Sphaerisporangium rubeum: one gene and its partner. The protein of the gene in region 1 interacts with the protein of each later gene in a pairwise test. Links are inferred from orthologs where the notes say so. Each region holds a gene or a part of one and is shown in the gene's direction. Other genes may lie near its edges.

Evidence for each region.
Region 2: the proteins of mrdA (region 1) and BJ992_RS19560 interact in binary tests that used the Escherichia coli proteins (3 or more experiments, as listed by UniProt). The link is inferred for Sphaerisporangium rubeum from one-to-one orthologs.

The regions. Positions count from the first base shown.
Region 1 is NZ_JACHIU010000001.1:2,165,595-2,177,561, forward strand. Bases 5,411-8,409 are described here. They hold mrdA (penicillin-binding protein 2), read left to right. Parts: upstream 5,411-5,885; coding sequence 5,886-7,934; downstream 7,935-8,409. Other genes in these bases: mreD (rod shape-determining protein MreD), read left to right, coding at 5,411-5,889; rodA (rod shape-determining protein RodA), read left to right, coding at 7,979-8,409. Also shown: BJ992_RS09275 (DUF4233 domain-containing protein), read left to right, coding at 174-509; BJ992_RS09280 (hypothetical protein), read left to right, coding at 527-2,338; ndk (nucleoside-diphosphate kinase), read left to right, coding at 2,411-2,821; BJ992_RS09290 (rod shape-determining protein), read left to right, coding at 3,162-4,193; rod shape-determining protein MreC, read left to right, coding at 4,222-5,340; more of mreD, read left to right, coding at 5,362-5,410; more of rodA, read left to right, coding at 8,410-9,094; BJ992_RS09315 (TIGR03960 family B12-binding radical SAM protein), read left to right, coding at 9,164-11,086; BJ992_RS09320 (TIGR03936 family radical SAM-associated protein), read left to right, coding at 11,285-11,967. UniProt on the Escherichia coli protein: Catalyzes cross-linking of the peptidoglycan cell wall. Responsible for the determination of the rod shape of the cell. Is probably required for lateral peptidoglycan synthesis and maintenance of the correct diameter during lateral and centripetal growth.
Region 2 is NZ_JACHIU010000001.1:4,546,789-4,562,600, forward strand. Bases 7,226-10,373 are described here. They hold BJ992_RS19560 (transglycosylase domain-containing protein), read left to right. Parts: upstream 7,226-7,615; coding sequence 7,616-10,132; downstream 10,133-10,373. Other genes in these bases: murA (UDP-N-acetylglucosamine 1-carboxyvinyltransferase), read left to right, coding at 7,226-7,562. Outside these bases: imidazole glycerol phosphate synthase subunit HisH, read right to left, coding at 1-105; BJ992_RS33010 (hypothetical protein), read right to left, coding at 96-251; imidazoleglycerol-phosphate dehydratase HisB, read right to left, coding at 248-868; BJ992_RS19530 (histidinol-phosphate transaminase), read right to left, coding at 865-2,025; hisD (histidinol dehydrogenase), read right to left, coding at 2,022-3,326; ybaK (Cys-tRNA(Pro) deacylase), read left to right, coding at 3,427-3,930; BJ992_RS19545 (amidase), read left to right, coding at 3,927-5,327; BJ992_RS19550 (hypothetical protein), read right to left, coding at 5,324-5,995; more of murA, read left to right, coding at 6,258-7,225; BJ992_RS33860 (serine/threonine-protein kinase), read left to right, coding at 10,410-12,983; BJ992_RS19570 (protein kinase domain-containing protein), read left to right, coding at 13,183-14,943; BJ992_RS19575 (serine/threonine-protein kinase), read left to right, coding at 14,982-15,812. UniProt on the Escherichia coli protein: Cell wall formation. Synthesis of cross-linked peptidoglycan from the lipid intermediates.

The DNA.
Region 1 (11,967 bases):
TACTGTCATGCCGGAGATGCGCTGGTTGCATGTGGAGTTCGAGTGACGTACGTGGCGTGGTGGCGGACGAGGCTTGAGGAGCATCGTCCGGATGCCGGTCGTGGGTCGGTTGTGCGTGGAGTCGGTGTGACGTGCGGCGTGACGTGCGGTCCGGTGGCGGAGGAGGTGGCCCGATGAACATCACTGTGACGCCGGGGATGCGGCGGTTGTGTGCGAGTGTGCTCGGCATGGAGGCGATCGTGCTCGGGCTGGTGACACCGGTGGCGATCATGGTGAACAAGGTGGAGCCGGCGATCGCCGTCACGGTGGGGCTTGGGCTCGCGGTGCTGTGTGTGGTGGTCGCGGGGCTGCTGAAGCGGCCGTTCGCGTATGTGGCGGGGAGCGTTCTGCAGGTGCTGGCGATCGCCACCGGGTTCCTTGTGCCGATCATGTTCTTCCTGGGAGTGATCTTCGCCGCGTTGTGGATTACCGCGATATTCGTCGCTCGTCGTGTCGAGGGCGTGACTTAGCGCTAAAGTCGGCTGGTATGGCCGTTCCCCCCGCTCCATCAGTGCCGGCGGCGAGGCTCGCCGGGTTCGCCAGGGTCAATCGCCTGCCGTTCGCGGCCGACGTGGTCGTCGGTCTGCTGGCCGTCATCGGGCTCCCCTTGGCGATCGTCGCCATCCCCAACACGATCTCCGTGGTGTCCGCCCTGCTGCCTCCGGGCCTCGCGGGGGTCGGCATCCTGCGGGCCCATGGGCTCGCCCTTCCTGTCATGTTGTGCGTCGTGCCGCTGGCCGGCGCCGCGCTGCGCCGGTTCCGTCCCGCGCCGCTGGTGCTCGCCGGTCTCGCGATGCTGGCCGCGGCCGACCTCGCCGGTGGCTTCGCCGGCTCGGCGTTCGAGGTGGGGGCCCTGCGTGCCATGCACGGCGCCGGCGCGGGGCTCCTCGTCCCCGCGACGTTCGCGGCGGCGTGGGAGCGGCCTCGGGCCGCGCGGCGCGTCCTGGTGCCGCTGTGGGCCGCGGCGTTGTGCGCGAGCCTGCTCGCGGCGCAGGCGCTGGCGTTGTGGCCGCTGGCCGACGTGACGTCGTGGCGCGTGACGCTCCAGCCGTACCCACTGCTGACCGGTGTGGCGCTCGCCGTCGCCGCCGTCCATCTGGCGGTGTCGCGTCGCGGTGAGGCCGGGTCCTCGGCGGCCATCCGGTGGCCGGCGGCGGGACGGAGGGCTCTGGTGCTCACGGCCGGGCCGTCGGCGGGGGTCGCGGCGCTGGCGGTCGGCACGACCTTCAACTGGCCGTCCGAGCTGATCCTGGTGGCGGCCGCCGTCGCCGTCGTCTCGCTGCCCGCCATGGCGTGCGTACGGCAGGCCGGGGGCTCCGAGGAGCGCATGGCCGCTCTTGTCATGATCGCCGTCGGCCTGGTCGTGCTGCCCACCGCGGCCCAGGTGACCTACGTCGAGCTCGGTGGTCTCGGCGGGCCGGGGCTGTCCGGGCTGTGGGCCGCGTTCGCCTTGGCCGCGCTCGCGGCGTTCGCCGCCGCCTTTGCCGCTGTCCGCTTCATCACGGCACGCTCCCGTGTCGCCGTCACGTCGACCGGCGCGGTCGATCCGTCCGCGAAGTTTCCCGGCCCCGCGGCGCTCGAAGGCGCCGCCGCGGCGCGGTCGTCCGCGAGCGGGCCGTCACACCGGGATGTCGGTGACGACCCGGTGCCGCTGGACGGCACGGCGTCCGGCCTCGGAGCCGATGGCGGCGCGCAGAGCCGTGCGGTGGACGGGCCGGTGGCGAGGCTCGTGGCGGCCGGGCTGGTCGCGGTGGTCGCCGGGTTGTGCGGCATACGGCTGCTCGTGCCGTCGGCGACCGGGCTCCCGCTGGTCGTGCCGCTGGTGCTGCTGGCCGCCGGGGCCGCGGTCGCGGTGAGTGCCGCCGTGCTGCTCGCGGGCCCTCATGCGGGGCTGTTCGGCCTGTCGTTGTGCTTCCCCGCCGTGCTCAGTGGCTTCCTGCTCGGCACCGGCATCCAGGTGGGGTGGCTGCGCGCGATCAGCGCCTCCGGCACGGTCACGTCCCAGGCCATGGTGGACGGTTTCGTCGGCGCCTTGCACGTCTGGGCTCTGGTCGCGGGTTTCGTCGTCGTGGCCATCCTGGTGCTCGGCGCTCTTCTGCGCCGCCGCGACCCGGCCCCCCGGCCGGCGCCTCCGTCCCCGGACCCCATCCCCTCCTCCACCGCCGGCGCGCACATCGCGCGCGCCGGGGACACGGTCGCGTTCCCGGCCGTCCCTCCCGGTTCGTCGCCTGCCGGCGGGGAGGACCCGCACGCAGACCCTCGTGGACATGAGGATGGGGTAGGCGGCGGGGGCCGGTAGGCTGCGGGCAGGCTTCCCCTTTCGCCGTGGGCCCCTGCCGGGGTGGCGATCAGTTGACTTAAGGAGATTCTCGTGTCCGAGCGCACGCTTGTCCTGATCAAGCCCGACGGTGTCCGCCGTGGGCTCATCGGGGACGTGATCGCCCGAGTCGAGCGCAAGGGCCTCAAGGTCGTCGCCCTGGAGCTGCGCACACTGGACGCGGAGACCGCCAAGGCGCACTACGCCGAGCACTCCGAGAGGCCGTTCTTCGGGGAGCTCGTGTCGTTCATCACCTCCGGCCCGCTGGTGGCCCTGGTCCTGGAGGGCCCGCGCGCGATCGAGGCGTTCCGTGCGCTGGCCGGGGCCACCGACCCGGTGAAGTCCGCTCCCGGCACCATCCGCGGCGACCACGCGCTGGAGATCGGCGAGAACGTCGTCCACGGCTCCGACTCGCCCGAGTCCGCCGCGCGCGAGATCAAGATCTTCTTTCCGGACCGCTTCTGAGCGATTCCACGACGGCCCCGGTGTGCTGACGCACCCGGGGCCGCGTGCTGTGTTCGCCCGGCCTTCCAGGCGTCGTGGGGCTTCGCCGGCACGGTGTTCGTCCGGTCGTCCCGGGGTGGCGTGACACGGTGACGCCAGCGGGAGACGGCGGCGTTTTCGCTGGTGGAGGCGGGGAAGCGATCGTTCAGGGCCCGGTTGTGCGGGTGGGTTTGAGTGTCGGGTGGGGCAAGATTTTCCCCGGGCTGGCGGCTCGTTGCCCTCAGGAGTGGGTACGTCACGTTACGATTCGAATGCGAATCGTAATCTCTCGCGACTCACCTGAAGGAAGGTTTCCTTCCCCATGGGCAGCAAGCTGGCGTTCCTCGGCCGTGACATGGCCGTCGACCTGGGCACGGCCAACACGTTGGTCTACGTGCGCGGGCGCGGCATCGTGCTCAACGAGCCGTCGGTGGTGGCCATCAACACCACCACGGGCAAGATCGTCGCGGTTGGCATCGAGGCCAAGAGGATGATTGGCCGGACGCCTGGGAACATCGTGGCGATCCGTCCGCTCAAGGACGGCGTGATCGCCGACTTCGACGTGACCGAGCGCATGCTGCGCTATTTCATCCAGCGGGTGCACAAGCGGCGTCACTTCGCGAAGCCTCGCATCATCGTGGCGGTGCCGAGCGGCATCACCGGCGTGGAGCAGCGCGCGGTGAAGGAAGCCGGTTACCAGGCGGGTGCGCGGCGGGTGTACATCATCGAGGAGCCGATGGCGGCGGCGATCGGCGCGCGGCTGCCGGTGCACGAGCCGACGGGCAACATGGTGGTCGACATCGGCGGCGGCACCACCGAGGTGGCGATCATCTCGATGGGTGGCATCGTGACCAGCCAGTCCATCAGGGTGGGTGGTGACGAGCTGGACCACGCGATCATGGCGTTCGCCAAGAAGGAGTACTCCCTGATGCTCGGGGAGCGCACCGCCGAGGAAATCAAGATCGCCATCGGCTCGGCGTGCTCCACCGGTGACGACCGCCACGCCGAGATCCGGGGCCGTGACCTCGTCAGCGGCCTGCCGAAGACCGTGGTGGTCTCGGCGGACGAGATCCGCCGCGCCACCGAGGAGCCGCTCAAGCTGATCATCGACGCGGTGAAGACCACTTTGGACAAGTGTCCTCCCGAGCTGTCCGGCGACCTGATGGACCGAGGTGTCGCGCTGACCGGCGGCGGTGCGCTGCTGCGCGGCATGGACGACCGTCTGCGTGACGAGACCGGCATGCCGATCCATCTGGTGGAGAACGCTCTGGACTCGGTGGCGCTCGGCTCGGGCAAGTGTGTCGAGGAGTTCGAGGTGCTGCAGCAGGTGCTGGTGCCGGAACCGAGACATTGACCGGCGCGCCGAGGAAGCGACGACCCCGATGAGGGACACCCGCCGTGCGCGGACCACCCTTGGCCTGCTGCTGGCCGCGTCACTCGTCCTGATCACGATCGACCACCGGCAGCGGGGTGATTCGCTGTTCGATCCGTTCCGTTCGGCCGGCGCGTCGGTGTTCGGCTGGGCCGAGCAGGCGGGTACGGCGGTCGCGCGGCCGGTCGGCGAGTTCGTCTCGACGTTCGCCTCGGCGCCGGACGCCGAGCGCCGCATCGCGCGGCTGCGCGCCGAGAACGCCAGGTTGCGTGGTGAGCTGACCGCGCGGGGCCTGGACCGCCGCCGGTCGGCCGAGCTGTCGGCGATGCTCGGCCTGTCGGGCCTCGGCAGGTTCCGCGTGGTGCCGGCCGAGGTGATCGCGCGGCGCGGGGTGCCGGGGTTCGAGGACACCGTCGAGATCGACGCCGGTTCGGTGGACGGTGTGCGGGCCGAGATGACCGTGCTGAACGGCGACGGGCTGGTGGGCCGTGTGGTGCGCGCGGGCCCGTCCACCTCGACCGTGGTGCTGCTCACCGACCCGGCGTCATCGGTGGGGGCACGGGTGGAGCAGGGCAACAAGGTGGGTCTGGTCTCGGGGCTCGGCCCGTCGGCCGACGGCCGGTTCGTGCGGTTCCGCCTGCTGGACGCGGTGTCGTCCCTGACCACCGGCAGCCGCATCGTGACCTTCGGTTCCGAGCGCGGCACGCCGTACGTGCCGGGCCTGCCGATCGGCACGATCGAGCGGGTCGAGCCGACGCCTGGCGAGCTGACCCGCGTCGCCTACGCCACGCCGTTCGTGGACTTCGGCGCTCTCGACGTGGTCGGGGTCGTCGTCCAGGCCCCTGCTCGCGATCCCCGCGACGCTCTGCTGCCACCGGCGCCGGCGCGGAGACCCGCTCGTGCCGAGGCCCCGTCCCCGACCCCCGCGCCACCGCCGTCAGGGCCGCCACCGGCGGTGGGCCGGCGCGCCGACCCGTCCGGCCCACCGGAGGAACGGCGTCCCCGCCGTCGCGACACCACCCCGGGTGACGGCGAGGTCGTCGCTCCCGGCGAACGCGGCAACGCGCCTCCCGGCGACGGCGAAGGCGCCGCCGGCGACGGCCGGGGCCGGGACGGTGAGCGGGAATGAGCGAGCGAGAGGGGTGCGGTCATGAGGGGGGTCGCGGCGGTCCTGCTGGTGCCGGCGGTCATGGTCGTGCAGGTGAGCGTGATCAACAGGTTCGCGTTCCCCGGTGGTGGCGGGCCTGATCTCGTCCTGCTCGGCGTGGTGGCGCTGGCGGCCGTGCGGAGCGCGGCGGCCGGCGCGCTGATCGGTTTCCTCACCGGGGCGGTCGCCGACGTGCTGCCTCCCGCGGCGCACGTGATGGGGCAGTACGCGCTGGTGTTCTGCCTGGTGGGGTTCGCGGTGGGCCGCGCGGGGGAGCGGGCCCGCGGCGCGCTGGCGGCGACGGTGATCGTGGCGGTGATGGCGGCGCCGTTGCTCGCGGCCGGCGTCGGCGGGTTGCTCGGCGACCCACGGGTCGACTGGCCCGCGCCGCTTGAGGACTGGCCGTCGATGGTGGTGTACGACCTGGCGATCGTGGCGGCGGGCTTCTGGGTGGTGTCGCGGCGCGCGGGGGAGCGGCCGAGACGCCGGTCCGTGCCGACCGGGGCCTACCCGGTGCGGAGGCGGGTGTGAACCGGGTACGCGCCAGGCTGGTGGTGCTGCAGTTCCTGGTGATCACCCTGCTGGTGGTGCTGGGGCTGCGCCTGTGGCAGGTGCAGGTGGTGCGCGGACCGCAGTTCGTCGCCGCGGCCACCGAGACCCGCACCAGGGATGTGATCGTCCCGGCGGTCCGCGGCCCGATCCTGGACGCCAGAGGCCGTCCCCTGGTGCGCAACCGTTCCGCGCTGGTGGTGTCGGTGGACCGCGCCGAGCTCGAACGCATGCGTGACGGCGGCGCCGCCGTGCTCGGACGTCTCGCCACGGTGCTCGGCCGTCCGGTCAAGGAGCTGCGCCAGCGCATACGTCCCTGCGGCCCGCACGTGACCCGTCCCTGCTGGCCGGGGTCGTTGTACTCGCCGATCCCCATCGACGACAAGGTGTCCACCCGCCAGGCCCTGCAGATCCTGGAGCGCCAGGAGGACTTCCCCGGTGTGCACGCCGAGGTGCAGGCCGTCCGGGAGTACCCCCTCGGCGCCGGAGCCTCGCAGACGCTCGGCTACCTTCAGCCGGTCACCGAGGAGGAGCTGAAGAAGCGCTCCACGCTGAAGGCCAACTTCTCCGGTGTGGACCTCGTCGGCCGCGACGGCCTGGAGTACGTGTACGACGAGGAGTTGCGTGGCTCCTCCGGCCTGCGCCGCGTGCAGGTGGACCGCATGGGCAAGGTGCTCGGGGTCGAGCGCCAGACCTCCCCGGTCCCCGGCGCCATCTTGATCACCCACATGGACACCGGTGTGCAGAGGGCCGTCGACCAGGCGCTGGCCCACGCGATGAAGAACGCGCCGAAGGCCGACGGCGCCGCCGCTGTCGTGCTGGACGTGCGGACCGGCGGCGTCATCGCGCTCGGCAGCATGCCGACGTACGACCCGGCGGTGTGGGCCGGCGGCATCTCCGAGAAGGAGTACCGGAGTCTGCTGTCGGAGAAGGCCGGCCTGCCGCTGATCTCGCGCGCCACGCACGGCCAGTACGCACCCGGCTCGACCTTCAAGATCTCGTCGGTGTCGGCGATGGTCAGGGACGGCTACCCGCTGAAGGGCACCTACGACTGCCCCGGCGCCTACGACGTCGCGGGGACGTCGTTCCACAACTTCCACGGCATCGGCCTCGGCCCCATGAACCTCCACACCGCGCTGGTGAAGTCCTGCGACACGATCTTCTACCGCGCGGCGTACGAGATGTGGAAACGCGACGGCGGCGACAAACCGGTCCCCCATCCCAAGGAGCCGATGACCAACACCGCCAAGGCGTACGGCTTCGGCAGGCGCACCGGCATCGACCTGCCGGGGGAGGTGCCCGGCCGCATCCCCGGCAGGAACTGGAAGAAGGAGCAGTGGAAGGCCACCAAGGACCTGAGCTGCCTGCGCGCCAGGACCGGCTACCCCGAGGTGGCCAAGAAGGACCCGGGCCGGGCCGCCTACCTCAAGCGGCTGGCCAACGAGAACTGCCTGGAGGGTTTCGAGTGGCACGCCGCCGAGGCGGCCAACCTGTCCATCGGCCAGGGGGACGTGCTGGTCACACCGCTGCAGCTTGCCGTGGCGTACGCCGCGCTCGTCGGGGACGGCAGGTTGCGCAGCCCGCGGATCGCCAAGGCGATCGTCAGCCCCGACGGCACGCGGGTGCGCGAGGTCACGGCCCCGGTGACGGGCCGGCTGCCGGTGGACAAGGGGACACGTGACTACATCCGCAACGCGCTGAGTGAGGTGACGTCCGACGGCACCGCGGCGGGTGCGTTCGGCGGCTTCCCCATGAACGTCGTCAAGATCGGCGGCAAGACCGGCACGGCCGAGGTGTACGGCAAGGAGGACACCTCGTGGTTCGCGTCGTTCGCTCCGGCGGGTGACCCGCGGTTCGTGGTCGTCGTCACCGTCTCGCAGGGTGGTCAAGGCGCCATGGCCGCCGCGCCGGCGGCCCGCGAGATCTGGGAGGCCATCTACGGCATCAAGGGCAAGGCGGCGCTGCCTGGCGGCCGGCCCCCGGACCGGCTGCCGACGATCAACAGGGACGGGACGGTGGCCGAGTGAACCAGGCTCTCGCGCCGCAGGGTGACTCGTTGATCCAGCGGGCCATGGGTGCGCGGTCGGCGGTGTGGCGGCTGGACGGCGTGCTGCTCGTCGCCGTGCTCGCGCTGTCGGTGATCGGCACACTGCTGGTGTGGTCGTCCACCCGCACCTGGGCCGCGGGTGCGCCGACCGGCATGGTGAAGAAGCACATACTGAACCTGCTCATCGGCTGGGCCCTGTGCGGGCTCGCCGCCACGGCCGACCAGCGCAGGCTCCGGGTGTACGCGCCGGTGGTGTACGGCGTGTCGCTGCTCGGGCTGCTCGCGGTGATCACCCCGCTGGGGTCGACCGTCAACGGTTCACACTCGTGGATCCTGCTCGGCGGCGGCTTCGCGGTGCAGCCGTCGGAGCTGGCCAAACCGGCCCTCGTCCTGATGCTCGGCGCGCTGCTCGCCGAGCCCGCCGCGGGCTCGGACCGGCCCCGGCCGCTGGACCTGCTGCTCGGCCTGTTCGCCGCGGCCGTCCCGATGGGCCTGGTCATGCTCCAGCCGGACTTCGGCACCACCATGGTGCTCGCCGTCACCACCGGCGCGCTGATCATCTTCGCGGGCCTGCGTAAACGCTGGATCGTCGCGCTCGGCCTGCTGGCGCTGCTCGGGGGCCTCGCGGTCTGGTTCTTCGGCCTGCTCAAGCCGTACCAGATCGCGCGGTTCACCGCCTTCATCGACCCGGCCAACGATCCGCGCGGCGCCGGGTACAACAGCACACAGGCGCTGATCGCCATCGGGTCGGGTGAGCTGTTCGGCAAGGGGCTGTTCCACGGAGGTCAGACCACCGGCCGGTTCGTGCCGGAGCAGCACACCGACTTCATCTTCACCGTGGTGGGGGAGGAGTTCGGCTTCCTCGGCGCGTTCACCGTGGTCGCGCTGCTCGGCGTGGTGCTGTTGCGCGGGCTGCGCATCGCGCGCCACTGCGAGGACCGCTTCAGCGCGCTCATGGCCGGCGGCATCGTCTGCTGGTTCGCCTTCCAGACGTATGTGAACGTCGGCATGACCATCGGCATCATGCCGATCACCGGTGTGCCGCTGCCGTTCGTCTCCTACGGCGGCACGGCGACGTTCGCCAACATGATCGCCATCGGATTGCTCCAGGCCGTGCACGTCAGGGAACGGCGCTTCTGAGGGCCGGCAGGCGCCTCGCCGTGTCATGCCCGGTGCGAGGCGTGCTGAGCAGGAACTACCCTTGGACACATGTCTGTCGAGTCGCTGTTTCCCCGCCTGGAAGCGCTGCTGCCCCGGGTGCAGAAGCCCATCCAGTACGTCGGGGGTGAGCTCAATTCGACTGTCAGGGACTGGGACGAGGCGGACGTCCGCTGGGCCTTGATGTATCCGGACGCCTACGAGGTGGGCCTGCCCAACCAAGGCGTGCAGATCCTCTACGAGATCCTCAACGAGCTGCCCGCCACCCTGGCCGAGCGCACCTACGCCGTGTGGCCCGACCTTGAGGCGCTGATGCGCGAGCACGGCCTGCCGCAGTTCACCGTCGACGCGCACCGGCCGGTGCGCGCGTTCGACGTGCTCGGCGTGTCGTTCTCCACCGAGCTCGGCTACACCAACCTGCTGACCGCGCTCGACCTGGCCGGCATCCCGCTCGCGGCCGCCGACCGCGGCGAGGACGACCCGATCGTGCTGGCCGGCGGTCACGCGGCGTTCAACCCCGAGCCGATCGCCGACTTCCTGGACGCCGCGGTGCTCGGCGACGGCGAGCAGATCGCCATCGCGATCTCCGAGGTGATCCGCGAGTGGAAGGCCGAGGGCAGCCCCGGCGGCCGTGACGAGCTGCTCATGCGCCTCGCCTCCACCGGCGGGGTGTACGTCCCGAAGTTCTACGACGTCGAGTACCACCCCGACGGCCGCATCGCCAGGGTCGCGCCGAACCGGCCAGGTGTGCCGTGGCGGGTGCACAAGCACACCGTCATGGACCTCGACGAGTGGCCCTACCCGAAGAAGCCGCTGGTCCCGCTGGCCGAGACGGTGCACGAGCGGTTCAGTGTCGAGATCTTCCGCGGCTGCACCCGTGGCTGCCGGTTCTGCCAGGCCGGCATGATCACGCGGCCGGTGCGGGAGCGGTCGATCACCACGATCGGCGACATGGTCGAGGCCGGTGTGCGCGAGTCGGGGTTCAACGAGGTCGGCCTGCTGTCGCTGTCCAGCGCCGACCACTCCGAGATCGCCGACATCACCAAGGGCCTCGCCGACCGGTACGACGGCACCAACACCAGCCTGTCGCTGCCGTCGACGCGGGTCGACGCCTTCAACATCGACCTCGCGAACGAGCTGTCGCGCAACGGCCGCCGCTCGGGCCTGACGTTCGCCCCCGAAGGGGGTTCCGAGCGCATGCGCAAGGTCATCAACAAGATGGTCTCCGAGGACGACCTCATCCGCACCGTCACCGCGGCCTACGGCCAGGGGTGGCGCCAGGTGAAGCTGTACTTCATGTGCGGGCTGCCGACCGAGACCGACGAGGACGTGCTCGGCATCGCCGATCTCGCCAAGAAGGTCATCAAGGCGGGCCGTGAGGCCACCGGCACCCGTGACGTGCGCTGCACGGTGTCCATCGGCGGGTTCGTGCCGAAGCCGCACACCCCGTTCCAGTGGGCCGCGCAGACCGACCACGAGACCGTCGACGACCGCCTGGCGAAGCTCAGGAACGCGTTGCGCTCCGACAAGGAGTTCGGCAAGGCCATCGGGTACCGCTACCACGACGGCAAGCCGTCCATCGTCGAGGGCCTGCTGTCGCGGGGTGACCGCCGGGTCGGCGCGGTGATCAGGGCCGTCTGGGAGGACGGCGGCCGGTTCGACGGCTGGAGCGAGCACTTCTCCTACGACCGCTGGATGGCCTGCGCCGAGAAGGCGCTGGCCGGTCAGCCGGTCGACGTCGACTGGTACACCACCAGGGAGCGCGACGAGGTCGAGGTGCTGCCCTGGGACCACCTGGACGCCGGGCTGGACCGCGAGTGGCTGTGGCAGGACTGGCAGGACGCCGTCTCGGAGACCGAGGTCGAGGACTGCCGCTGGACCCCCTGCTACGACTGCGGCGTCTGCCCCACCATGGGGACCGAGATCCAGGTCGGCCCCACCGGCCGGAAGCTGCTCCCCCTGACCGTCGTCTGAGACACGACGCGGGGAAGCGCACACGGCCTGTCATCGTTGCATGCTGTAGAGCCGTCCCGCCGGGTGACCGGGGCCCGTCGTCACGAGCCCCGGCCGCCCCGGCGCCCCTATCCTGAGTAGGAGGTCAAGGGGACGGTACGACGGAGAAAGGACGATTAGCTGAAGAACCCTGTACCTGATGGGCCCCCGCCCGCGCCGGTGGTGCAGCGCCTCCGGGTGCGGTACGCCAAGCGCGGCAGGCTGCGGTTCACCAGTCACCGAGACATCTCGCGCGCCGTGGAGCGCGCGGTGCGCCGAGCCGGCATCCCCGTCGGCTTCAGCGCGGGGTTCACACCCCACCCGAAGATCTCATACGCGGGTGCCGCCCCCACCGGGGTGGCCAGCGAAGCGGAATATCTGGAGATCGGCGTCGTGTCGGCCTGCGTGCCCGACCGCGTCCGAGCCCAACTGGACTCCTCGTTGCCTCCGGGTCTCGACGTTCTCGACGTGGTCGAGGCGCGGGCCGGCAGCCTGGCCGACCGGCTGGAGTTCTCCGAGTGGGAGGTGCGCCTTCCCGGCGCCTCGGCGAGGGAGGCCGAGGTCGCGGTGAAGGAGTTCCTCACGCGGGACACGGTCGAGGTGGAACGCCTCACCAAAAAAGGAATGCGCCGTTTCGACGCCAGGCAGGCCGTGCACACCCTGACGGCGGGCGACGAGACGACGGTCACGGCGGACGGGGCCTCCGGCCCGCCGTGTGCGATACTGCGTATGGTCGTACGGCAGGTGACACCCGCCGTCCGGCCCGATGACGTGCTCACGGGTCTGCGTCTTGTCGCTGGTTTCGCGCCGCCGTCACCCCCTGAGGTGACCAGGCTGGCGCAGGGACCGCTCGACGCGCACAC
Region 2 (15,812 bases), 2.4 Mb from region 1 along the record:
GAAGTCGGCGGTGACGGTCACCTCGGCCCCCGCACGCGCGAGCGCGCGCTCGGCGGACCGCAGGTTGCCCGAGCCGTAGTCGAGGACGACGACGTTCACCACCACAGCACCCCCGCTCCGATGGCCATCGCCGCGCCGACGCCGGCCACCACGGCGGCGGTCCTCAGGCCCTGCTTGGCGAACGACACGACGCCGCCGATGAGGAACAACCCGATGAAGATCATCACCGGGGCCGTCCAGTTGGAGCTCACAGCACCCCCTTGGTGCTCGGCACCCCGGTCGCGCGCGGGTCGCGCTCACTGGCCGCGCGCAGCGCTCTGGCCAGCGCCTTGAACTGCGCCTCCACGATGTGGTGCGCGTTGCGGCCGTACGGCACCCGCACGTGCAGGCACACGGCGGCCTGGGCCACGAAGGACTCCAGGATGTGCCGGGTCAAGGTGGTGTCGTACTCGGGGCCGATCATCGGGGCCATGCCGTCCGGCTCGCTGTGCACGAGGTAGGGACGGCCGGAGAGGTCCACGGTCACCTCGGCGAGGGCCTCGTCCAGGGGGCAGGACGCGCTGCCGAACCGCCGGATGCCGGACTTGTCGCCGAGGGCCTCGCGGAACGCCGCGCCGAGTGCCAGCGCCGTGTCCTCGATGGTGTGGTGGGAGTCGATGTGCAGGTCGCCGTCGGTCTTCACGGTCAGGTCGAACAGGCCGTGCTTGCCGAGCTGAGCGAGCATGTGGTCGAAGAACCCGACGCCGGTGGCGACGTCCACGCGTCCGGTGCCGTCGAGATCGACCTCGACCAGCACCGAGGTCTCCTTGGTGGTGCGCTCGACGCGGCCCGTCCTCTGCCTGGGCTCGGCTGCGGCGGGACTGGTCACGAGGTCTCCTCGAGGTCGTCGGTGTTCCGGTGATCCGGGGTGTCGCCTGAGTGCGCGATCGGGGGGTGGTCCGCGAGCACCGCGGCCATGGCGTGGCGGAACGCCGCCATGTCGCCGGCGGTGCCGATCGAGACGCGCAGCCACTCGGGGGGGCCGACCTCGCGGACCAGCACCCCGTGGCCGAGCAGCGCCTGCCAGACGGCGCCGCGGTCGGCGAACCGGCCGAAGAGCACGAAGTTGGCGTCGGAGTCGGCCACCGTCAGTCCGTGCTCGCGCAGCCACGCCACCACGTCGTCGCGCTCGGCCCGCAGCCGGTCGACCGTGCCGAGCAGCGCGGCGCGGTGCGCCAGCGCCACCCGGGCCGCGGCCTGGGTCAGCGTGGACAGGTGGTACGGCAGGCGCACCAGCAGCAGCGCCTCCACCACCGCGGGATCGGCGGCGAGGTAACCGAGGCGCGTACCGGCCATGGCGAACGCCTTGGACATGGTGCGCGTGACGATCAGCCGCGGATTGCCAGGCAGCAGCCCGAGCGCGCTCGGCGTGCCGGTGCGCGCGAACTCGTAGTAGGCCTCGTCCACGACCACGATGCCAGGCGCGGCCTTGACGACCCGCTCCACCACCTCCAGCGGCAGCGCCGTGCCGGTGGGGTTGTTGGGGCTGGTCAGGAAGACCACGTCGGGACGGTGCTCCTCGATCGCGGCCACCGCGCGGTCGGCGTCCAGCCCGAAGTCGTCCTCGCGCGCACCGGAGATCCACCGGGTGGACGCGCCGGTGGTGATGATCGGATGCATGGAGTAGGACGGCTCGAACCCCATCGCGCCGCGGCCCGGCCCGCCGAAGGCCTGGAGGATCTGCTGGAGGATCTCGTTGGACCCGTTGGCGGCCCACACCTGCGCCGGGACGACGCCGTGGCCGAGGAAGGACGCGAGGTCCTCGCGCAGCGCCACGGCGTCCCTGTCGGGGTAGCGGTTGAGGACGCTCGCCTGGGAACGCACCGCCTCGGCGAGGTCGTCCACCAGCTCCGGCGGCGGCGGGTAGGGGTTCTCGTTGGTGTTGAGCCGCACCGGCACGTCGAGCTGCGGCGCGCCGTACGGCGTGCGGCCACGCAGATCGTCGCGCAGCGGCAGATCGTCCAGCCGGACACGGTCGCCGCTCATCGGTCTCCCTCCGGGAAGCGCGCGCGCACCGCCGCGCCGTGGGCCGGGAGGTCCTCGGCCTCCGACAGCGCGTAGACGTGTGGCGCGGCCTGCGCCAGCGCCTCACGGGTGTAGTCGACGACGTGCACCCCGCGCAGGAACGTCTGCACCGACAGCCCCGAGGAGTGGCAGGCGCAGCCGCCGGTGGGAAGCACGTGGTTGGACCCGGCGAGGTAGTCGCCGAGCGACACCGGCGCGTACGGCCCGATGAAGATCGCGCCGGCGTTGCGCACCCGCGCGGCGACCCCGGCGGCGTCCGCCGTCTGGATCTCCAGGTGCTCGGCGGCGTAGGCGTCGGCGACCCGCAGCGCGTCGTCGACGCCGGACACCAGCACGATCGCCGACTGCGGCCCCGACAGGGCCTCGGCGATGCGCTCGGAGTGGCGGGTCGCGGCGACCTGGCCGGGGAGTTCCTTCTCGACGGCGTCGGCGAGGCGCTCGCTCGGCGTGACCAGCACGGCGGCGGCGATGACGTCGTGCTCGGCCTGGCTGATCAGGTCGGCGGCGACGTGCGCGGGATCGGCGGTGTCGTCGGCCACGATCATGATCTCGGTGGGCCCGGCCTCGGAGTCGATGCCGACGCGGCCCTTGAGCAGGCGCTTGGCGGCGGCCACCCAGATGTTGCCGGGGCCGGTCACCATGCTCACCGGGGGGCACTCCTCGGTGCCGTAGGCGAACATCGCCACGGCCTGCGCGCCGCCGACGGCGTACACCTCGTCCACGCCGAGCAGCGCGCACGCGGCGAGGATCGACGGGTGCGGCAGTCCGCCGTGCTCGGCCTGCGGCGGCGAGCTGACGGCCAGCGACGGCACACCGGCCTCCTGCGCCGGCACGACGTTCATCACGACGCTGGAGGGGTAGACGGCGCGGCCGCCGGGGACGTACAGCCCGACGCGGTCCACCGGCACCCAGCGCTCGGTGACCGTGCCACCCGGGACGACCTGGGTCGTGACGTCCTGCCTGCGCTGGTCGCGGTGCACCAGGCGCGCGCGGCGGATCGACTCCTCGAGCGCGGCGCGCACCGCCGGGTCGAGCGCCTCGAGCGCGGCGGAGATCGCCGCCACCGGGACCCGAGTGGAGGTGAGCTCGACGCCGTCGAAGCGCACGGTGAGCTCCCGCACGGCCGCCGCTCCCCTATGGCGCACGTCGTCGCACAGAAGGCGCACGGCGGTGAGGGCGGCCTCGACGTCGAGGTCGGCACGGGGCAGCAGGTCTCGCGGATCGGACGGCAGTGACCCGCGCAGGTCGATACGGGTTATCACCGGACCAGTCTACGGAGGGTGGCGAGGCGTTCCGGCGTCCGTCCGCCATTCGGACGATGCCTTTACATTGTAGATTTTAGTTCGGCATTAAGCTTGCGCCGTGAGCAAGACGAAGAGCAAGGGCGGCCAGAGCACCCCCGCGACCGTGGCGCTGACCAAGGCCGGGGCCGGGTTCACCCTGCACCCCTACGACCACGACCCGAACGCGCAGGCGTACGGCGAGGAGGCCGCCGACGCGCTCGGCGTGCCGCACGACCGCATCTTCAAGACGCTCGTGGCCGAGGTCGAGAGCGGCCTCGCGGTCGCGGTGGTCCCCGTGGCCGGCAAGCTCGACCTGAAGGCGCTGGCGGCGGCGCTCGGCGGCAAACGCGCCGCCATGGCCGACGCCGCCAAGGTCGAGCGGGTCACCGGGTACGTGGTCGGCGGCATCAGCCCGCTCGGCCAGCGCAAGGCCCTGCCGACCGTGGTGGACTCCTCGGCGCTGGACTTCCCGACCATCTACTTCTCCGCCGGTCGGCGCGGCCTGCAGATCGAGGCGGCCCCCGCCGACCTGGTGCGCCTCACCCGCGCCGTCACCGCCCCCATCGGCAAGGAGGCGGCGTGACCGAGCCGGTCCACCTGTCCGCCACCGAGATGCTCGGCCTGCTGCGCGCGCGCGAGATCAGCGCCGCCGAGCTGACCGAGGCGCACCTGCGGCGCATCGACGAGGTCAACGGCCAGGTCAACGCCGTCGTCACGTTGTCGGCCGACCGGGCCATGGACGAGGCGAGACGGCTGGACGACGACCTCGCGCGCGGCGTCTGGCGCGGGCCGCTGCACGGCCTGCCGATCGCGTTCAAGGACCTCACCGACACCGTCGGCATCCGCACCACGTACGGCTCGCGGCTGTTCGCCGAGTATGTGCCGCGCGAGGACGCTCTGGTGGTGAAACGTGCGCGCGCGGCGGGGGCCGTGACGCTCGGCAAGACCAACACCCCCGAGTTCGGCACCGGCTCGCACACCGTCAACGAGGTGTTCGGCGCCACCCGCAACCCCTACGACCTCACGCGCAGCGCCGGCGGCAGCAGCGGCGGCGCCGCGGCGGCGCTGGCCTGCGGCATGACGGCGCTCGCCGACGGCTCCGACATGGGGGGATCGCTGCGCAACCCCGCGTCGTTCTGCAACGTGGTCGGGCTGCGGCCCACTCCCGGCCGGGTCCCGGACTTCTCGCGCGCCGCGGCGTGGTTCACCCTCGGTGTGCCGGGGCCGATGGCGCGCACGGTGGCCGACGCGGCCCTGCTGCTCAGCGTCATCGCGGGGTTCGCGCCGACCTCGCCGTTCGCGATCCGCGAGGACGGCTCGGCGTTCGCCGGGCCGCTCCAGCCGGGGGTCGAAGGCATGCGGATCGCGTGGAGTCCCGACCTCGGAGGGCTGCCGGTGGACCCGCGGACCGCGGAGGTCACCGCGCGGGCCCCGGCCGTGCTGACCGGGCTCGGCGCCACGGTCGAGCAGGTGGAGCTGAACCTGTCCGACGCCGAGGACGCCTTCCGGACCTACCGCGCGTGGCAGTACGCCGCGACGTACGGCGAACTGGACGATCACCTGGTCGGGCCGAACGTGCGGTGGAACGTCGAGCAGGGCAGGAAGGTCACCGCGGCGGACCTCGCGCGGGCCGAGCGGCTGCGCACCCGGCTGTTCCACAGGATGAGCAGGTTCTTCGACACCTACGACCTGCTGATCGCGCCGGTCAGCCAGGTGCCGCCGTTCCCGGTGGAGGACCCCTACGTCACCGAGATCGACGGCACCCCGATGCCCGACTACCTCGCGTGGATGCGCTCGGCGTACTGGATCAGTGTGCTGCACGCGCCTGCCGCGTCGGTGCCCTGCGGTTTCACCCCCGAGGGGTGGCCGGTCGGGGTGCAGATGATCGCGCGGCCGTTCGAGGACCTCACGGTGCTGCGCGCCGCGCACGCCTTCGAACGCGCCACCCGGCACGGCGAGAGGCGGCCCCCGCTCGGCTAGCGCGGCGGCGGCCCGCCGGCCTCCCTCCCCGGCGCCGGCGGACCGGCGGCGTCCGTACCCGGTCCGGCGAACTCCGGGCCGGGAGGCGGCGGGCCGTGGACGGCGGTGCCGGGAAGTGGGGGGCCGGGGACGCCGTGACCGGGCCCCGGCGGGCCGCCGTCCTCACCGGCGTGCGGCCGGCGCAGTGGCGAGTCGCGGTAGCCGTCGGTGGACTCCAGGATGCCGAAGACCGCGACGGCGACCAGGGGCCAGCACAGCAGCACGCCGGCGGCGGTGACGGTGAGCACGCCGACGGTCGAGCCCACGGCCGCGGAGCCGGGGCCCGCGGCCTGCACCGAGGCCGAGCCGACGGACGTGCCGACGGTGAGCGCGAGACGGCCGGCCAGCAGGCCGCCGGCGGCGAGCCCGGTCAGCAGCGCGAGGGGCCGGCCGCGGCGGGCCAGCAGGTAGGCGGCGACACCGGACGCCAGCCCGGCGACCCCGGTGATCAGCGCGAACCAGCCGTCGGCGGCGATGAGCGACTGGGTCATCGGGTCGGTGAGCCTCGGGCCCGCCGCGGTGACGACGTACGGCGTGCGGGGGGCCACCGCCGACCAGAGCAGGCCGCCGGCTGCGCCGAGCACGGCGAGCACCCCCACGGTCAGTAAGAAGTCCCGTAGCTGCCGCACCCGATCACCTCGCCCGCCGCGCGCCGCGCACCGGCACGCGGGCCCCGACAATGCTACCGATGACTGTTGCCGCTGAAGCCCTCGATGACACCTCGCACGGCACGGTCCTGCCGGCGACGAGATCCCCGGCTTCTCGCGCGACGTGCTCCACACGGGTGACCGTCGCCGCCGAACATCCCACGACACTCGCGTACGGCCTGGTCCATACCGGTCGAGGACGGCCGCCCCCGGCCATTCGTGTCACCCGGTTAGGCTGTTCCCCGTGAGTGAAGAGGTATGGCTGATCGAGCCGTCCGGGCCTCTCCGGGGGGACGTCGAGGTACGCGGGTCAAAGAACGCCGTGTCCAAGCACATGGTGGCCGCGATGCTCGGCAGCGGGCCGAGCACGTTGCACAACGCTCCCGAGGTGGGTGAGGTCGGCATCACGGCCGCCATGCTCGGAGCGCTCGGCATCGAGGTCGACATCTCGGGCCGCGAGATAACGCTGGAGCGCGGGCCTGAGATCCGGCCGCGGGTGCCTGAGGCGTTCACCGGCCTCAACCGCATCCCCATCCTGATGCTGGGGCCGTTGCTGCACCTGGCCGGTGAGGCGTTCGTGCCGCTGGTGGGAGGCGACCCCATCGGCCGGCGGCCGGTCAACTTCCATGTCGAGGCGCTGCGCCAGATGGGGGCCGAGGTCGAGGTCGGCGACGCCGGCATCACCGCCAAGGCCACCCGGCTGCGCGGCACCCGCATCGAGCTGCCGTACCCGAGCGTCGGCGCCACCGAGACCATCCTGCTGTCGGCGGTGCTCGCCGAGGGCAAGACGGTCATCAAGGGGGCCGCCACCGAGCCCGAGGTCGTCGAGCTGGCGCTGTTCCTGCAGCGCATGGGGGCCCGCATCGAGCTCAGCCCGGACCGCCGCATCGTCATCGAGGGTGTGGAGCGGCTGCGCGGCGCGTCCACGTGGCTCGCCGGCGACCGCATCGAGGCGTTCTCCTACCTGGTGGCGGGGCTCATCACCAAGGGTGAGGTGCGGGTGCACGGCTGTCCGCAGGACCGCCTGGTCACCGCCATCACCACGCTGGCCCGCATGGGTGCGCAGTTCGACATCACCGACGACTGGCTCACCGCGTCCGCGCCGGACGGCCTGCGTGCCGCCGCGGTGCAGACCGACACCCATCCGGGGTTCATGACCGACTGGCAGACCCCGCTGATGGTGCTGTTCACGCAGGCCGAAGGCATGTCGGTGCTGCACGAGACGGTGTTCGAGAACCGTCTGGTGTACGTGCCGGCGCTGCAGAAGATGGGCTGCGAGATCGAGATCTTCGACGTGTGCCTCGGCGGCCCGGCGTGCCGGTACCACGACACCAACGCCAGGCACTCGGCGGTGGTGCGCGGCGTGTCCAAGCTGCGTGGCGCCGACGTCACGCTGCCGGACATCCGGGCCGGGTTCTCCGCGGTGCTCGCCGCGGCGGTCGCGGACGGCAATTCCACTCTGCGTGGGGTCAACCACATCGAACGCGGCTACCACCGCGTATACGACCAGTTCACCTCACTTGGGATGAAGATCAGCAGGGAACCGTAAAGTTTCGCACGGCGGACGTTTCCCGACGTTCCGGCGGTCGCACTTTCTATCCCGTGAGCTCGGGATCCGACGGCCGACGCGTGACCGGCGGCGACGCCGCGCGGCGGCGTGAGCGTCCCGTGCCGGCGTGCCTCGCCGCGCTCGGCCTCGCCGGGGTGGCCGGCGGTGTGCTCGTCGCCGGTCTCACGCTCCCCGCGGTCGGCGGCGCCGGGGTGTTCACCAGGGACGTCTCCAGGAACTTCTTCGACACGCCGTCCGCGCTGCGTGAGGCGCCGCTGCCGGAACGCACCCGCCTGCTGGACAAGGACGGCCGCCAGTTCGCGCAGTTCTACGTGCAGAACCGCCGGTCGGTGGACATCACGCGGATCGCGCCGGTGATGCTGAAGGCGATCGTCGCCATCGAGGACGCGCGGTTCTACGAGCACGCGGGTCTCGACCTGCGCGGCACGCTGCGCGCGGTGATCACCAACACCCGGGCCGGGGAGATCAGGCAGGGCGGGTCGTCGCTGACGCAGCAACTGGTGAAGAACATCCTGCTGCAGAACGCGCGCTCCGACGGCGAACGCGACTCGGCCCGCGCGCCGAGCATCCGCCGCAAGCTGCAGGAACTGCGGTACGCGATGGGGCTGGAACGCAAGTACTCCAAGGACCAGATCCTGGTCAGGTACCTCAACATCGCGTACTTCGGCGGCGGCGCGTTCGGGGTGGAGGCCGCGGCGCAGCGGTTCTTCGGCACCTCGGCGGCGTCGCTGACGCTGGCGCAGGCCGCGACGCTCGCCGGCGCGGTGCGCACGCCGTCCCTCACCGACCCGACGCTCGGCCCCGAGCAGCGCCGGCGGCTGCGGACGCGGCGCGACCTCGTGCTCGACCGCATGACGCAACTGCGCATGGTGCCCCCCGCGCGGACCCAGGCCGCCAGGACCGAGCCGCTGGGACTGGACCTGCGGCCGGAACCCGGGGGGTGCGCCGAGAGCGAGTACCCGTTCTTCTGCCTGTACGTGCAGCGCGAGGTGGCGGCCAACCCGGCGTTCGGCCAGACCAGGGCCGAGCGGGAGCGGCGGCTGTACCGCGACGGGCTGGAGATCACCACGACGCTCGACCGGCGCATGCAGGAGGCCGCGCAGAAGGCCGTCTCCGAATACGTGCATCCGCGTGACCACCAGGTGGCCGCCGAGGCCATGGTCGAGCCCGGCACCGGACGCATCCGCGCGCTGGTCGCCAGCAAGAAGTACGGCCTCAACCCCGGCGGCAAGGACCAGGGTGCGCACACGACCTTCAACCTGGCGGCCGACATCGCGCACGGCGGCGGTCAAGGCTTCCAGGCCGGCTCGACGTTCAAGGTGTTCACCCTGGCCACCGCGCTCGCCAAGGGCTGGAAGTTCGACCAGGGCTTCGACACCCCCGGCGCCTTCTCGCCGTCCTCGGGGTACCGCGACTGCGCCGGCAAGAACGTCAGCGTGCCGGACGCGGTGGTGCACAACGCCGGCGGAGAGGGGAAAGGCGGGCCGTACAGCCTGGCCACGGGGACCTGGCAGTCGGTGAACATCTTCTACATGATGCTGGAACGCGACGTCGGCCTGTGCGACGTGGTCCGCACCGCGCGGTCGCTCGGCGTCACCCGCGCGGACGGCAAGCCGCTGAAGGAGGTGCCGACGTTCACCCTCGGGGTCAACGAGATGGACCCGGTGACGGTGGCGGCGGCCTTCGCGACGTTCGGCGCGCGCGGCAGGTACTGCCGGCCGATGGCGGTGCTGGCGATCACCGAGCGCCGCGGCCGGCACACCACGGTCGCGCCGAGCTGCTCCGCGCCGATCGAGGAGGCCGTGGCCGACGCGGTCAACTTCGTGCTGTCGGGGGTGTTCACGCAGGGGACCATGCGCGGCCAGGGCATCGGCCGGCCCGCCGCCGGCAAGACCGGCACCAACAACGAGTACACCTCCGCGTGGTTCGCCGGCTACACCCCCGAACTCGCCGCGGCCGTCAGCCTCGGCGACATCCGCGGCGCCTACAAGCACCCCCTGGACGGCGTCGAGATCGGCGGCCGCTCCTACGGCGGCATCCAGGGTGCCACCCTTCCCGGCCCGATCTGGGTGACGTCGATGGAAGGCGCGCTGCGTGACGTCCCCTCGACGGACTTCACGGCCCCCGACCACGCGCGTTTCGGCGGCGGCACCACCCCCGGCCTGAAGCCCGAGGACCTGGTCGCCGGACGCCGGCCCGGTGAGGAGCGTGACGGCCGCCGCGACCGGGACGGCGAGCGGTACGAGGAGGACGGGGCCGGGGAGCGTCCACGCGCGAATCGCCTGCGCCGCCACTGGTACCCCGGTGACCGTCCCTTCCGTCCCTACCCGCAGAGCCACGACCTGCTCGAGGACTGGGAGAGCGGCCTCCCCGCGCCGCGCCGCCGCGACCCGTACGAGCGGTACGACGGCTTCGGCCGGGCCGAGCCGTACGAGCGGTACGGGCGGTACGGACGCGGCGAACCGTACGCGCGGCACGATCGCTACGGACGCGGCGAACCGTACGACCCGTACCTGAGGTACCGGCGCCAGCCGCCGGTCCGGTGGTGACCGTCCCGGGACGCTGAGCGGCGCGGCCTCCTGTCGGCGCGCGGCCGTGCGGAAACCGCGGACGAGCTGGGGTGGAATCGGATCGGGTGATCACATTCGCGCCGGACTCCGCCGGGCCGGGGCCATGAAATGCCTGATCATCGGGGTGGCGGGCTTTGGGATGTCCACGATGTGGATGTCGCGTCCCGGATCGCGGACCACTCCTGTCCTTCCCGCGTTTGCGCGTGCCTGCTGCTATGGGACGATTCTTTCGCCTGAAAGGGGGTAGCGCCGGGTGATGTCGGAAGCACGGCCGGGGAAGCGACAGCAGGGACGCCGCGTGGCCGACCGCTACCAGCTCCTGGAGCAGATCGGCCGGGGCGGCATGGGCATCGTCTGGCGGGCCCACGACGAGCTGCTCGACCGCGCGGTCGCCGTCAAGGAGGTCCGCTACCCCGGCGACCCCGAGGACGACGAGATCGCCGAGCTGAACCGCCGCACGCTGCGCGAGGCACGGGCCGCGGGCCGGCTGACGCACCCGAACGTCGTGGTCGTGCACGACGTCATCGAGGAGAACGGCCGGCCGTGGATCGTCATGCAGCTCGTCGACTCGCGGTCCCTCGGCCAGGTGCTGCGTGACGACGGCCCGCTGCCGGTGCGCATGGTCGCCGAGATCGGCCTGCGGCTGATCGAGGCCCTGCGGTCCGCGCACGCCGCCGGGGTGCTGCACCGCGACGTCAAGCCCGAGAACGTCCTGCTCACCGACGACGGCCGGGTGGTGCTGACCGACTTCGGCATCGCGCGCATGGAGACCGACACCACCATGACCCGCACGGGCCTGGTCGGCACCCCCGCCTTCATCGCACCCGAGCGCCTGCGCGGCTACCCGGCGCAGCGCGAGTCCGACTTCTGGTCGCTCGGCGCCACGCTGTACGCCGCCGTCGAGGGCCGTCCCCCGCACGACAAGGGCATGGCCATGGCGACCATGCACGCGGTGCTGAACGATCAGCCGGAACCGGCCCCGCGCGCCGGCCGGCTGAGCGCCGTCCTCATGGGCCTGCTGGAGAAGGACCCGGCCCGCCGGCTCCCCCCCGACCAGGCCGAACGCATGCTCCGCGCGATCGCGGAGGACCGCAGCGCCACCCCCACGTCCCACCAGCACACCCTCCCCTCGGCTCCGCTCCCCGCGCCGGCGACCTCCCCACCCCGCAAACCCTCCCGCTCCCCCCGGCCGGCCGCCTCCCCGTCCCCGCCTCCCCCCGTCTCCTCGTCCCCGCCTTCCGCCGCACCCGGCCGAGCGGCCTCTGCCGTCCCCGGCCCCCCGGCGCCGAAGGCCGCGCCGGCGGCCGGACCGTCCGGTGACGGCGACGGCATCCCGGCGACCGGCAAGCAGATAGAGGCCGTCGCGAGGCCCGGGAAGCAGGAGCCCCCGGTCGCCGCGTCCCCGCCTGAGGACGACGGCCCGGTCGCCGCCCCCACCCCGGCCCCGGCCACATCCGCCGCCGGTGCGGCCGAAGACGGCGCCGCGACGCCGGAGCCCGCGGCACGGCCCGGCGCATCCGGCGATCCCGCCGCCTCCGAGAGCCCCGCCACGCCGGACGCCGCCGCCACCCCGGACTCCGCCGCGCCGCAGGCCGCCGAGGACGGACGTGACGAGGCGGCCGAGGCAGGCGTGGCCGAGGCGCACCCCGCGGAGGACGGCCGCGACGGCGGGGACGCGGCAGAGGGCCGGAACGCGGAGAACGCGAAGGACCCGCAGGAGGCGGAGGCGCACCGGCCGACGCGCGTGCCGCGGCCGGGAAGGCCTCCGGGTGGCGAGACCCGGCCGGAGGGCCGTCCGGACAACCGGCGGCGTCCCTACGGCGCGGCCGCGGCGGATCCTGAGCCCTATGTGGCGCCGCAGATGCCTGCCGCGCAGGCCGTCGAACGACGGCCCGCCGCGTCCGAGCCGGTGGCCGCCGCCGCGGCCGGTGCGGCCGAGCGCCGTGCCGATGTGACCGGCGCGGCCGCCGCCGAGCGTCGTGCCGGCGCGGTCGAGGATCCGGCCGGGGCGACCGTGACCGCGCATCCCGGCGGAGGCGAGACCGTACTCGGGAACGACGACTGGTGGGCCCGCGGTGAGGGCGAGGGCCCGGGACGTTCGTTGCCGGTGCGGCGGATCGTGCTGCTCACGGTGCCGGTCGTGCTCGTGGTGGCGGCGGTCGCGCTGTGGATCGGGATGAGGCAGGCGGAGGAGACCCCGCAGGATCCGCGGGCCGGGGCCGGCGGCACGCCGTCGGCCGAGACCGGCGCGAGCGGTGCCGCCTCACCCGGCGCGTCGCAGGACTCCTCAGGAGCGGTGTCGACCGCCGCGCCGCCGTCGCAGGCCACTACTCCCACCCCCACCCCCACGGCGACCCCCACGCCGAAGCCCACCGGTTCCAGCCCCGCCGACGTGCCGGACGGGTGGCACCGGTACAAGGACGGCACCGGGTTCTCGCTGGCGCTGCCGAAGGGGTGGAAGCGCGCGGAGACCAAGGGCACCCAGATCTACTTCCGCAAGCCGGGTACCGACGCCTTCTTGATGATCGACCACACCGGCAGTCCCAAGTCCGACGCCGCCAAGGACTGGCGCGCTCAGGAGCCCGCCGCGCGCGGACGCTTCCCCGGCTACAAGCTGATCAAGATCAAGGAGGTGGACTACTGGAAGACGGCCGCCGACTGGGAGTTCACCTACAGTGCCGGCGGCGGCCGCGCGCATGTCGTCAACCGCGGGTTCGTCACCAGCAAGAAGCACGGTTACGCGATCTACTGGAAGACGGCCGACAAGGACTGGAAGAAGATGTACGACCTCTTCGAGACCTTCACCGCGACTTTCAAGCCCGCCAAATAGCCGTACCGTCGCGCGGATCGTGTCCGCGGACGCCGGACGCGGTGTCCGGCCGGCGGGCCTGCGGAGCACGCGGGCTGTGCGACGATGCCGTTGGTGACGGGAACGGCAGGCGTGTCCCTGTGGACACGGGTGATACCGGACCGCCGTCATCGCAAGCGTGCCTGGGGGCGGCCGGGGGCCGTGGGAGGGACTGGATCGGGTGACGGCGCAGGGGCGGCGGGTCGCGGGCCGGTACCGGCTGGTCGAGGAGATCGGCCGTGGCGGCATGGGGGTCGTGTGGGTGGCCCACGACGAGCTGCTGGACCGGCGGGTGGCCGTCAAGGAGGTCGTGTACCGGGGGGTGGGGGACGCCGATCGTGAGGCGTTCAACCGGCGGACCATCAGGGAGGCGCGCGCGGCCGGACGGCTCGATCATCCGTCGGTCGTGGTGGTGCACGACGTCGTCGAGGAGGACGGACGGCCGTGGATCGTCATGCAACTGGTGCGGTCGCGTTCCCTCGGCCAGGTGCTGAAGGAACAGGGACCACTGGACCCGCACACGGTGGCGGGGATCGGCGCGAACGTGCTGGACGCGTTGCGCGCGGCACACGCGGCGGGGGTGCTGCACCGGGACGTCAAACCGGAGAACGTGCTGCTCACCGAAGGCGGCCGGGTGGTGCTGACGGACTTCGGCATCGCGACGATGACGCGGGACGCCGGGCTCACCACGACCGGCAACCTGACCGGCACACCCGCGTTCATGCCGCCGGAGCGGCTGCGAGGTCATCCGGCGGTGCCGGAGTCCGATCTGTGGTCGCTCGGCGCGACGCTGTACGCCGCGGTGGAGGGCCGTCCGCCGTTCGACCGAGGCGCTCCTGTGCCGACCATGGCCGCGGTGCTCAGCGACGACCCCGCGCCGGTCCGGCGCGCGGGACCGCTCGCCCCGGTGCTGGAAGGTCTGCTGCGCAAGGAACCCGACCTGCGCATGACGGCCGCGGACGCGGCGCAGGCCCTGCACCGGGTGGCCGCGAGCGGGCCGTCGGCGGACCCACGCGGCCCCGCGCCGCACGGCGGCCACGCGGCGCCCGGCCTCACCCTGCCGGACGGCCGCGCCTGGCGCGACGCCTCCGAGCACTCCCCCACCGGCCCACCGGCCGCACGACCCGGTACCCCCGTGCCTCCGGGCCCTCACGGGACCGGGCCGGGGGACGCGTACCGGCATGCGACAGGGCCGGACGGCGTGTCCCGGCGGCCCGCCGGACCGAGACGCGGGGTCCGGGCCGCGGTGGTCACGGCGCTGGTGCTGCCGCTGGTGGCGGGGCTCGGCGCCGCCGGGTACTACGGGTACCAGCGGCTTTCAGTGACCGGCGGGGTGGCCGGCACGCCGGGGGTGCCTTCCGGGACCGCCTCCGCGGAGACGTCTCCCACCACTGCGCCGACCGGTGCGTCCCCGCAGGCGGAACCGTCGGCGAGGCCCTCGGTGAGCCCGTCCGTGAAGCCGACGGGACAGCCGTCGGCGCGGCCCGTGGTGGTGCCGCCGGGGTGGCGCCTGCACGAGGACCGGCTGGGGTTCACGATCGCGCTGCCGCCGCGGTGGGTGGAGACGACGCGGCAGAAGACACGGGTGACGTTCCGGGAACCGGGTTCGGGGACCTATCTGCTGGTGGACACCACGCCGTGGACGGCCGAGCGGCCGGTGGACGCGTTGCGCGCGGTGGCGCGTGAGTCGACCGCACGGGGCTGGCTGCCGGGGTACCGGCTGGTCGGGCTGACGGCGGGGTCGTTCATGGGGTGGCAGGCGGCGGACTGGGAGTTCACCTGGCGCATGAAGACCGGGACGGCGCATGTGATGGACCGTGCGTTCGTGACGCCGGACGGACGGCAGTACGCGCTCTACTGGCACACCTCTGATGAGTCATGGGAAGCGGAATATTCCCGTTTCGTGAGGTTCGCCGGTACTTTTCGGCCTGATCCTCTCTGAAGGGAATGTGACCACTTTTTGGGGGTAGCCACATCTCCATGCCGGAATCCTCCCAGGTCACAGAGCAAGTCGTAGCAGGCCGCTACCGCCTGCTCGAACGAATCGGCCGAGGCGGGATGGGCACGGTGTGGCGTGCCCGTGACGAGGTCCTCGGCCGCGACGTCGCGGTCAAGGAGGTCATCGCACCCCCAGAACTGACCGACCAGGAACGCGAGGTCTTCGCGGTGCGCACGTTCCGGGAGGCGCGGGCCGCGGGACGGGTGAGCCACCCGAGCGTCGCCACGGTCTACGACGCGTTCGAGGAGAACGGCCACCCCTGGCTCGTCATGCAGCTCGTCCCGTCGGACACCCTCGGCGCGTACGTCCGCGACCACGGGCCGCTGCCGCCGGTGCGGGTGGCCCGCATCGGACTGGAGGTGCTGGCCGCGCTGCGCGCCGCGCACCAGGCCGGGGTGCTGCACCGGGACGTCAAGCCCGACAACGTGCTGCTCGCCAAGGGCAGCGGCCGTGCCGTGCTCACCGACTTCGGCATCGCGACACTCGAGGACGACTCGCCGGTCACCAGGACCGGCATGCTGGTCGGCACCCCGGCGTTCATCGCGCCGGAACGTGCCGCGGGCGGCCAGGCCACCCGCGCGTCGGACCTGTGGTCCCTCGGGGTGACGCTGTACGTGGCGGCGGAGGGCCGCTCGCCGTTCCACCGCGGCAATCCGCTGGCGACGCTCGGCGCCGTGATGCACGACCCGCCGGAGCCGATGCGCCACGCCGGGCCGCTCGCCCCGCTGCTCGAAGGACTGCTGCACAAGGACCCGGAGCAGCGGCTGAGCGCCGCCGACGCCGAGACGTACCTGCGGATGGTGGCAGCGGGT